DNA from 2 places in the Bacillus sp. EB V-12 genome. Region 1 is predicted to be linked to the other one. Evidence: riboswitches for the same ligand, from Rfam matches in the RefSeq annotation. Region 1 holds a riboswitch; the other holds the start of a gene.
What was found. Region 1 has a riboswitch for S-adenosylmethionine ahead of ACZDYH_RS09935 (YezD family protein). Riboswitches for the same ligand answer to the same signal wherever they lie in the genome.
Positions count from the first base shown of each region.

Region 2: it holds a riboswitch for S-adenosylmethionine, as region 1 does, so the genes downstream of both, metK (methionine adenosyltransferase) here and ACZDYH_RS09935 (YezD family protein) in region 1, are expected to answer to the same signal.

Region 1 covers NZ_JBUXJL010000002.1:637,253-642,394, forward strand. Annotated here, with positions in the region: gene ACZDYH_RS09920 (LTA synthase family protein) at 1-661, opposite strand, end outside; gene ACZDYH_RS09925 (DUF3888 domain-containing protein) at 916-1,311, shown strand; lysine riboswitch at 1,401-1,582, shown strand; gene lysA (diaminopimelate decarboxylase) at 1,763-3,079, shown strand; SAM riboswitch class I at 3,195-3,303, shown strand; gene ACZDYH_RS09935 (YezD family protein) at 3,376-3,519, shown strand; gene ACZDYH_RS09940 (phosphoadenylyl-sulfate reductase) at 3,607-4,311, shown strand; gene sat (sulfate adenylyltransferase) at 4,351-5,142, shown strand, end outside.
Region 2 covers NZ_JBUXJL010000011.1:98,609-103,750, forward strand. Annotated here, with positions in the region: gene ACZDYH_RS25370 (ATP synthase subunit I) at 170-553, shown strand; gene pckA (phosphoenolpyruvate carboxykinase (ATP)) at 904-2,490, opposite strand; SAM riboswitch class I at 2,719-2,840, shown strand; gene metK (methionine adenosyltransferase) at 3,010-4,209, shown strand; gene ACZDYH_RS25385 (GNAT family N-acetyltransferase) at 4,251-4,775, opposite strand; gene ACZDYH_RS25390 (hypothetical protein) at 4,846-5,025, opposite strand.

The DNA.
Region 1 (5,142 bases):
CAGAAAACCCATCCCCACTTGCAAATACACGCTCAGCTGAAGACTTGGATTGAAGCGTAATATCAAATAGATGGTATGTGTATAAACCTAAATTCTTCACGACAGTTTGACGGTCAAATGAGCGCGAGAACATTTGTGGTTTATAAATAACTGATACAACAATTTGTAGTGCTAATAAAGCTGTTACACCGCTAAAGAAAGTTCGCTTCTCTGAGCGGGAAAGTGGTGTTTTGTCGCCAAATGATGGGAATTTACGTGAAATAAACATTAAAATAATTGCATCTGCAAATAAAAGTAATGTTTTGTACGTAAAGAGTTCTTTTATACTTGTCCCTAAATCAGCCATATTGTTTGTTTGGAATAAAACCGGGAAAGTAACGAAATCGTTATAGAACCCATAAAACATTGCGTTTCCAAATAAAATAAATGACAGTATAAAACTGATTCCAATTATAATTCGGTTTCGGTGCTTAGATGCAAGTAAAGCTAAGCCGAAAAATAAAAGTAACGCAGCTAGTGGATTGATAAAAAGCATGAATTCTTCAAAGAAATTATCAATTTTAATATCAAATGCTAGCTTGTACACAATATATGTTTTAATCCATAGTAAAACGACTGCAACGAGTGCAAATCGCAGTTTTGGAAACAGATGTTGTAGCATAATATACTCCTCTCCTAAAAAGCATGACAGTTCTTGTGAGTCAGTTTGCTTAACGACTCATTTTATATATACGAACAGTCCTTTGTTATTATGATTATTATACTATGAGTATCATTATACGAAAATAAAAGAAGGTTGTGGGCTTTTTTATAATAATCGAGTAGAAAAAGAGTGGTGGGAGACAATAAAACAGAATTTCTATGTATGATAATTATCGTACGCAGAAAGAATCGCGTGATTATACGGAGGTTATAATGCGAAAATTATTATATTTTATAGCATGCAGTAGTGTTATACTTTTTACTTCACCGAGTGTGTCGGTAGCCCAATATGATGCACCTCTTATGGAAGATGCACTTTATTCTGTTTTATTTCCAAAAATAAATAAAGCAATTGAAAAACAATATGGAAGTTTGAAACCTTATCAATGTCCTAAAATTATTAGTTTAAAAAAAGTGTATAGCGGTACATATTTATTTCAAGCAAGTATTGAAGTGACAAAGTATGAACGTGTTGCTGGGAAAATTGCTCCACCATTTGAGAAGGTAACGATTACATTTAATAACGAAGAAGGCGAATGGGAAGTGACAAAGATTTCAGTAAAGCGCTTACCAAATGATACGAAACTAAACTGTAAAAAAACAATATAAAAAATTGTTTGACAAATAAAATGGTCCTTTGGTATTGTTAATAGCAACAATTAGATGTTTGAAAATTAAATAGACTTACCTCATCTACTCTCAAAGGTAGAGGCCGCGATAGGAAAGAGTAAGCTATGGGAGATTTAATGGAATCTGTGATCATAGGTTGAAAGGGACTATTGCCGAAATATAAGAATAACCATCTTATTCATATATTGGGACTGCATTGAATAAATGTAGTACTGTCATAAGATTTATTTTATGGAGAGCTATTTGGAGATGTTGATGCGGTTTCTTATTTTGAGGAGATAACAACTCGTTTATTTTTTCAATATATATTTTTCCTAATAAGAAACGCGTGTGAACATTGTTCCGCGCGTTTTTTGTCTATCTAAAAGCGTGCTGCAATGAATAGAAGATTGGGGTTATGAGTTTTAGAGGAAATAAGGGAGGAATTAAAATGTATTTACACGGCACAAGCCGAATTAATGGGCAAGGACACTTAGAAATTGGAGGGTGCGATACGACGCAGCTAGCAAAGCAATACGGAACACCACTTTATGTATACGATGAAGAGTCTATTCGAGGAAAATGCCGAGCATTTCATCGTGCTTTTAAAGAAAGTGGTTTCTCTTATCAAGTAGCATATGCAAGCAAGGCGTTCTTGTGCATGGAGATGTGCCGAGTAGCTCGTGAAGAGAGTATGTCATTAGACGTTGTTTCTGGGGGAGAATTATATACTGCGCTCCAAGCAGGATTTCCGGCATCACGTATTCATTTTCATGGAAATAATAAAACAGAAGAAGAAATAGTGATGGCTCTTCAGGCGAATATCGGTTGTTTTGTCGTAGATAATTTCTTTGAATTAGAAGTTTTACACGATTTAGCGATGCAACATGGGAAATTTGTGAACATATTAATTCGTGTAACGCCTGGAGTAGAGGCGCACACACATGAATATATTACAACAGGTCAAGATGATTCGAAATTTGGATTTGGTGTTTCAAACGGTCAAGCGATGCAGGCAATTGGATTTGCTTTACAAAAATCAAATTATAATGTGCTAGGGATCCATTCACATATTGGGTCGCAAATATTTGAAACAGCTGGTTTTGTTCGAGCAATTGAAGTTCTTCGCCAATTTTTAGAAGAAGTGAGAGAGCAAACAAACTATGTAGTAAAAGTGTTAAATGTAGGCGGGGGATTTGGAATACGTTACACAGAGTCAGATACACCATTAACTCTTGAGACATATGTGCGAGCTGTAACAAGTGCAGTGAGAGAACAATTTACTGTATGTGAATATCCATTGCCAGAAATATGGATTGAGCCAGGCCGTAGCATTGTAGGTGATGCTGGGACAACAATTTATACAGTTGGATCTGTGAAAGATATTCCTGGTATTCGGAAATATGTATCAGTCGATGGTGGAATGACAGATAATTTAAGACCTGCTTTATATAGTGCGCGTTATGAAGCGATGTTAGCGAATCGAGGGAATGATGAGAATGAGGAACTCGTTTCGATTGCTGGGAAATGCTGTGAGAGTGGAGATATGTTGATTTGGGATATTCATTTACCGAAAGTCGCTGCTTCTGATTTACTAGCAGTTTCCTGTACAGGAGCATACGGGTACTCGATGGCGAATAATTACAATCGGATTCGAAGACCAGCCGTTGTCTTTGCAAAAGGCGGAACATCGCAAGTAGTTGTGGAACGCGAAACATATGAAAATATTATTGGGAACGATCGCATACGTATTAAAGAGCTTGTCTAAATAGGAAAAGGAGTTGTTCGAATGGACAATTCCTTTTTTATAAAATAAAATAATTAAAATATATCGGAAAACTAGGATTGAAAAAAATCAGAATTGTGATAAAATACAAATACAAAGCTTATCAAGAGAAGCGGAGGGAACTGGCCCGAAGAAGCTCGGCAACCTGCTTATAGAAAGCAAGGTGCTAAATCCAGCAAAATGGGATCCATTTTGAAAGATAAGGTAAAATATATTACCGAACAGTCTTTTCGAAATGGGAAAGATTTTTTTTATGAATAAAAAGGGGGGCTGTTCGCGTGAGTGTACGGGAACATTTTGATGAAGTATCCGAGAAGATTGAAGCGATGCTTGCTGATATGAAATATGGTTCAATTACAATTGTTGTGCAAGATGGAAAAGTAATTCAGTTAGAGAAAAGTGAAAAAGTACGTTTAAAGTGAAAAGCGCTGACTAGAAAAACTAGAGGCGGTTTTAACCTATTTTCATTAGGTTAAAACCGTCTTTTTGCTTTTACAGGGGGAAAAAACATGTTGACGTATGAAACGTGGGAAGAAAATGTTGTTTCGTTTTCGGAAGAAGATGAAACAAAAGGTGCGTTATCAGTATTAAATTGGGCTTATAAAGAATATAAAGATGAGGTTGTCTACGCATGTAGCTTTGGGGTGGAAGGTATGGTATTGCTGCACATTATAAACCAAGTAAATCCATCTGCTAAAGTTGTATTTTTGGATACAAATGTTCATTTTCAAGAAACGTATGAATTAATTCGAAAAGTGCGGGAACGATTTCCTTCATTGAATATTATAGAAAAACAGCCAGAACTTACACTTGATGAACAGGCGAAGTTGCATGGTGAAAAACTGTGGGAGAGCAATCCGAATCTTTGTTGTAAGATTAGAAAAATTTTACCTTTAGAAAAATCATTAGTCGTGGAAAAAGCATGGATATCGGGCTTAAGAAGGGAACAATCAGAAACACGTAAGCATACAAAGTTTATAAATCAAGATCATCGTTTTCAATCTATTAAAGTTTGTCCACTCATTCATTGGACGTGGAAAGAAGTTTGGCGATATGTATACAAACATAGCTTGCCGTATAACCCGTTGCATGATGTTGGCTATCCAAGTATTGGGTGTGAGAAATGTACGTTACCTGTAGGGGATGGTGGCGATTCAAGAGATGGTAGATGGGCTGGAAAAGTGAAAACTGAATGTGGTCTTCATTACCAATAAGATGAATCTTGAAATAAAGCGAAGAGAGGATATAGAAAAATGAGCATAGTAAACGAATTAGTAAACCGTATAGATGAGACATATGACGTATCACAAATTGAAAAAGAGATTAAATTAGACAATATTGCGTTAAGTGATTTAGAACTATTGGCGACAGGTGGATATAGCCCCCTTACTGGTTTTTTAGGGAAGGAAGATTATGATTCTGTTGTAGAAACGCTTCGTTTAGCAAATGGTAGTGTGTGGAGTATACCGATTACATTACCGGTAACAGAAAAAGTCGCAGAAAGCCTGAAGGCTGGAGAGGAAGTAAAGCTTGTCAACAATGGAAATATATACGGTGTCATTCAAATAGAAGATATTTTTGTACCAGATAAAGAAAAAGAAGCGTTACTTGTATATAAAACAACGGATGAGGCTCATCCAGGAGTGAAAAAATTATATGAACGACCAAACGTTTACGTTGGAGGAACTATTATTCTAACAAAACGCTTTGAAAATAATCAATTTCCTTTTTATCATTTAGACCCAATTGAAACGAGGGAAGCATTTAAAAAACGTGGGTGGAAAACAGTGGTCGGATTTCAAACGAGAAACCCGGTACATCGTGCCCATGAGTATATTCAAAAATCTGCTCTTGAAATTGTAGATGGTCTCTTTTTAAATCCGCTCGTTGGAGAAACGAAATCGGATGATATTCCTGCTGATGTAAGAATGGAAAGCTATGAAGTACTTCTTCAAAACTATTATCCGAAAAATCGTGTCTTTTTAAGTGTATTTCCTGCTGCCATGCGTTACGCAGGACCAAGGGAAGCGATATTTCATGCGTTA
Region 2 (5,142 bases), on a different contig from region 1:
TGAGAATATGATGTTTGAAATCTTGTATAATATTATTTTCTAAAAACATTTAAACAACATAAACATACTGTTTATGTTGTTTTTAATTTGAATGAAATGAATGTAAGGAATATGAATTTGAAAGAAATTTTTTGTTGGATAGATAAGAACGAATGAAGAGAGGTACAGCATGATTAGTATGTCACTAAGATCATTTAAAATCCAATCGTATTATATACTAGGTATTTTGTTACTAGGTTGGATGTTAACACCGTTTTCAGCACACTTTTTAGGCGCTGGAATTGGGCTTATTGTAAGTATGTATTGCGTTTGGCTTTTAGGCAGAAGAATTGAGAAGCTTGGAGATAGTATTGTAAAGAAGACGAAAGCACCGACACTCGGTATGTTTAACCGTTTTGCAGCTGCCATTTTGGGTGCTATTATTATGTACGAAATTGAGCACCACATGGTTATGTGGGCGTTTGCAGTAGGGATTATGGGTGGGTATTTCTTAATCGTTGTGAATTTAGGTTACTATAGCATGAAAGATGAGAAAGAACTAACAAAGAGCTAAAAAGATAAAAGACTTCTTTTTAGATGGAATAGATGATCCAGTCACGAATAGAAGCGGTCAGGGCCTTTTTTAGCCCCATACGATGTGAAACCCGAGAGATGTAGTGAGTAGGGATATAATGTATATATTCGAAGCTGTAATTTTATAATCTAGGTCACAGATGAAGAGATTAGCGTTTCACTTTATATAAGATATAGAAAGAAGCTTACGTTTTCACGTAAGCTTCTTTTTTATGTAAGTGTGTGTAACCGTTAAGCCGCATTGGGTTTTGTCGGTGAGTACGCGAAACTTTACGGTTACACGACACTTATTCATATGAGTAAAGGGTTATTCCAACAGAAAGTTTTAATTTAAGCGATTGGACCGCCTAAGTTAATAATGTCTTCAGATACGCTGTCGAATTTTTTGAAGTTAGCTTTGAATTCATTTGCAAGTTCGATTGCTTTTGCTTTGTAAGCAGCTTTATCAGCCCAAGTTTGTTCAGGCATTAACACTTCGTCAGGTACACCTGGTACGTGAAGTGGAACTTCAAGACCGAAGATATCATGTTTAGCTGTTTCAGTTTTCGCAAGTTCACCGTTTAATGCAGCTTGAATCATTGCACGAGTGTAACCTAAGTTCATACGTTTACCAACGCCGTATTCGCCACCAGTCCAGCCAGTGTTTACTAAGAATACTTTCGCATCGTGTTTCTCGATTTTTTCACCAAGCATTTCAGCGTAGCGAGATGCATCAAGTGGTAAGAATGGTGAACCGAAGCAAGTTGAGAATGTAGCTTGCGGAGAAGTAACGCCGCGCTCTGTTCCTGCTAGTTTACTAGTGTAACCACTTAAGAAATGATACATAGCTTGCTCTTTTGATAACTTACTGATTGGAGGCAATACGCCAGATGCATCAGCAGTTAAGAAAATAATTGTATTTGGGTGTCCAGCAACACTTGGCAGTACGATATTGTCGATCGCATGCATAGGGTATGCAGCACGAGTATTTTCTGTTAAAGTAGTATCGTTGTAGTCGGCGATACGTGTTTGGTCATTAATGATAACGTTTTCTAAAACAGATCCAAATGTGATTGCATCGAAAATTTGTGGTTCTTTCTCGTGAGAAAGGTTTACACATTTCGCGTAGCAACCGCCTTCAATATTGAATACACCGTTATCAGACCAACCGTGCTCATCATCACCGATTAATTTACGGTTTGGATCAGCAGATAATGTTGTTTTACCTGTTCCAGATAAACCGAAGAATAGTGCTACGTCGCCTTCTTCACCTACGTTTGCAGAGCAATGCATAGAAAGAATATCTTGTTCAGGTAGTAAGAAGTTCATAATAGAGAAGATTGATTTTTTCATTTCTCCAGCGTATTCTGTACCACCAATTAGTACAATACGTTTTTCGAATGAAACCATAATGAATGCTTCAGAGTTTGTACCGTCAACAGCTGGATCAGCTTTGAAGTTCGGTGCAGAAACAATTGTGAACCCTGACTCATGAGTTGTTAATTCTTCTTCAGTTGGACGAATGAATAATTGATGTACAAATAAATTGTGCCATGCATATTCATTAATAACTTGAATTGGTAGGCGGTAATTGCGGTCAGCGCCTGCAAATCCTTTGAAGACGAATAACTCTTCTTTTTCTTTTAAGTATTCTAAAACTTTAGTATATAATTTATTAAAATGTTCTTCAGAAATCGGTTGGTTCACAGCTCCCCAAGCAATTTTGTCAGCAACCGATGCTTCTTTCACAATAAATTTATCTTTAGGAGAACGTCCTGTATATTTTCCAGTTGAAGCAGAAACGGCACCAGTCGAAGTTAATTTCCCTTCATTTCGCATTAATACTTTTTCCACTAATTGCGGAACACTTAGTTGAATCTGTGCATTGCTTCCGTTCAATAATTCGTGTAAACCAATTTGGACATTCACAGTACTCATATTTATATACCATCCTTTTCATTTAATGAAATATTTCTCGTAATCCCCAACAAGAGTATAACACAATTATATAAATAATGTATACTATTTATTTCTTTTTGTTTGTGTGAATGCATTATTTCCCTATTAATATTTCATTTCAGGCGTATTGAGAAAAACTTTCAGGAAAATGTGAATATTAATTGACAAATGAATATCATTTCTTTAGTATAGGTTGGGACGGATACTCTCTTATCCCGAGCTGGCGGAGGGACAGGCCCGATGAAGCCCAGCAACCTCACTTGTATTGATAAATGCAGGTGAATAGGTGCTAAAACCTGTGCGAGGCTACAGGTCTCGAACGATAAGAGCGAAGGGCAAAAAGCAGTATGCAAGTAGCAAATTAAACCTTTCCTCTATGTAAAGTAGGAAAGGTTTTTCTGTATGCTTGTGTGGGAGAATAAATGTATGTCGCAGTTTGTGGCAAATTAAGGATGAGTTCCGTACAATATATACAATTACTGTAGGGAGGTTTACCACATGACAAAAAAACGTCATCTGTTCACATCTGAGTCTGTAACTGAAGGACATCCAGATAAAATTTGTGACCAAATTTCTGATTCAATTTTAGATGCGATCTTATCAAAAGACGCAAATGCACGTGTAGCTTGTGAAACAACTGTAACAACTGGTTTAGTATTGGTAGCGGGGGAAATTACGACTTCTACTTACGTAGATATTCCAAAAATCGTTCGTGAAACAATTCAAGGCATTGGTTACACACGCGCAAAATACGGATTCGATGCAGAAACTTGTGCAGTTTTAACATCTATCGATGAGCAATCTGCTGACATCGCTATGGGTGTTGACCAAGCGCTAGAAGCACGCGAAGGTCAAATGACTGACGCTGAGATTGAGGCAATTGGTGCAGGAGACCAAGGTTTAATGTTTGGTTTCGCATGTAATGAAACACAAGAGTTAATGCCACTTCCAATCTCGCTTGCTCACAAATTAGCTCGCCGTTTAACTGAAGTACGTAAAGATGATACATTATCATACCTACGTCCGGATGGAAAAACGCAAGTTACAGTTGAGTATGATGAAAATGGTAAACCAGTACGTGTTGATACTATCGTAATTTCTACACAACATCACCCAGATGTTACATGGGAAGAAATCGATCGCGACTTAAAAGAGCACGTAATTAAAGCTGTAGTACCAGCAGAATTAATGGATGGAGAAACGAAATTCTTCATTAACCCAACTGGCCGCTTCGTAATTGGTGGACCACAAGGTGATGCTGGTTTAACAGGACGTAAAATCATCGTTGATACTTACGGTGGATACGCTCGCCACGGTGGCGGTGCATTCTCTGGTAAAGATGCAACGAAAGTTGACCGTTCTGCAGCATATGCAGCTCGTTATGTTGCGAAAAACATCGTAGCAGCTGGTCTTGCTGAAAAAGCAGAAGTGCAACTTGCATACGCAATCGGTGTAGCACAACCAGTATCAATTTCAGTTGATACATTCGGCACTGGTAAAGTATCTGAAGACGTACTAGTAGAACTAGTTCGTAACAACTTCGATCTTCGCCCAGCTGGTATTATTAAAATGCTAGACTTACGTCGCCCAATTTACAAACAAACAGCAGCTTACGGCCACTTCGGACGTACTGATGTAGATCTATCATGGGAGCGTACAGACAAAGCAGCAGCTTTAAAAGAGCAAGCTGGTCTATAATATATGAAAAAAAGCTTTGCGCGGTGAGCGCAAAGCTTTTTTTATTTATAATTACGTTGGAATAAAGCGAAGAGTTCAATGTCATGCCAATTGCCATTGCGGAATATAGCTTCTTTACAAGTTCCTTCATGTTGAAAACCGAGTGATTTATATAATTTAATTGCTCTATCGTTAAAAGAAAATACTCGTAAAGAAAGGCGATGTAAATTTAATTCTAAAAATGCATAATCCAATAATAAGGTGAAAGCTTCCTTCCCATAACCTTGCCCCCAGTAATCCTTGTTACCAATATCAATAATACATTCAGCGTTTCGGTTATACGAATCAATATGAATTAAAGAAGTAATACCAATTGAAAGATGCGTAGATTTTTCTTCAATGATATAGCTCTTAGAGTCCGAAGAATGAATAAATTGCTGGCAAAGTTTTTCTGTGTCTTGAAGGGAATATTTATCAAGAGTGAGAGTAGTTGAACTCATAACGTCTATATCATTATGCCATTTATAATATGTTAGAATATCATCTTCGGAAAACTTTCGTAACTGGATACGGTTTGATTTAAACAATGTAAGTCCTCCTTTTGTATTTTCTTTTCACATGATTTACAAAGGATTGGTTTCTTCTGGACATATGTAATCAACCTTTCATTTGACGTGCTTTACCTGCGCAAAAGGCACTACTTAGTAAAAATAGTGTCGCGAATATAATGCTTACTAATGTAGCGTATGGAATTGCGCCTTTTAAGGAAAAGCCGACAGTGATTGAAGCGATGAATAAGAGGATAAATGTTGTTGTTAATTTTTTATAAAGTTCCATACTATGTAGACCTCCAATTTATTTTTTAGTACAAGTTTTAAAATTGAATTCTATTATGTAGAAAATATAAAGAGTAGCTAAAGATGTGTAGTCTAGGAGTATAAGAAAGTGCACTTT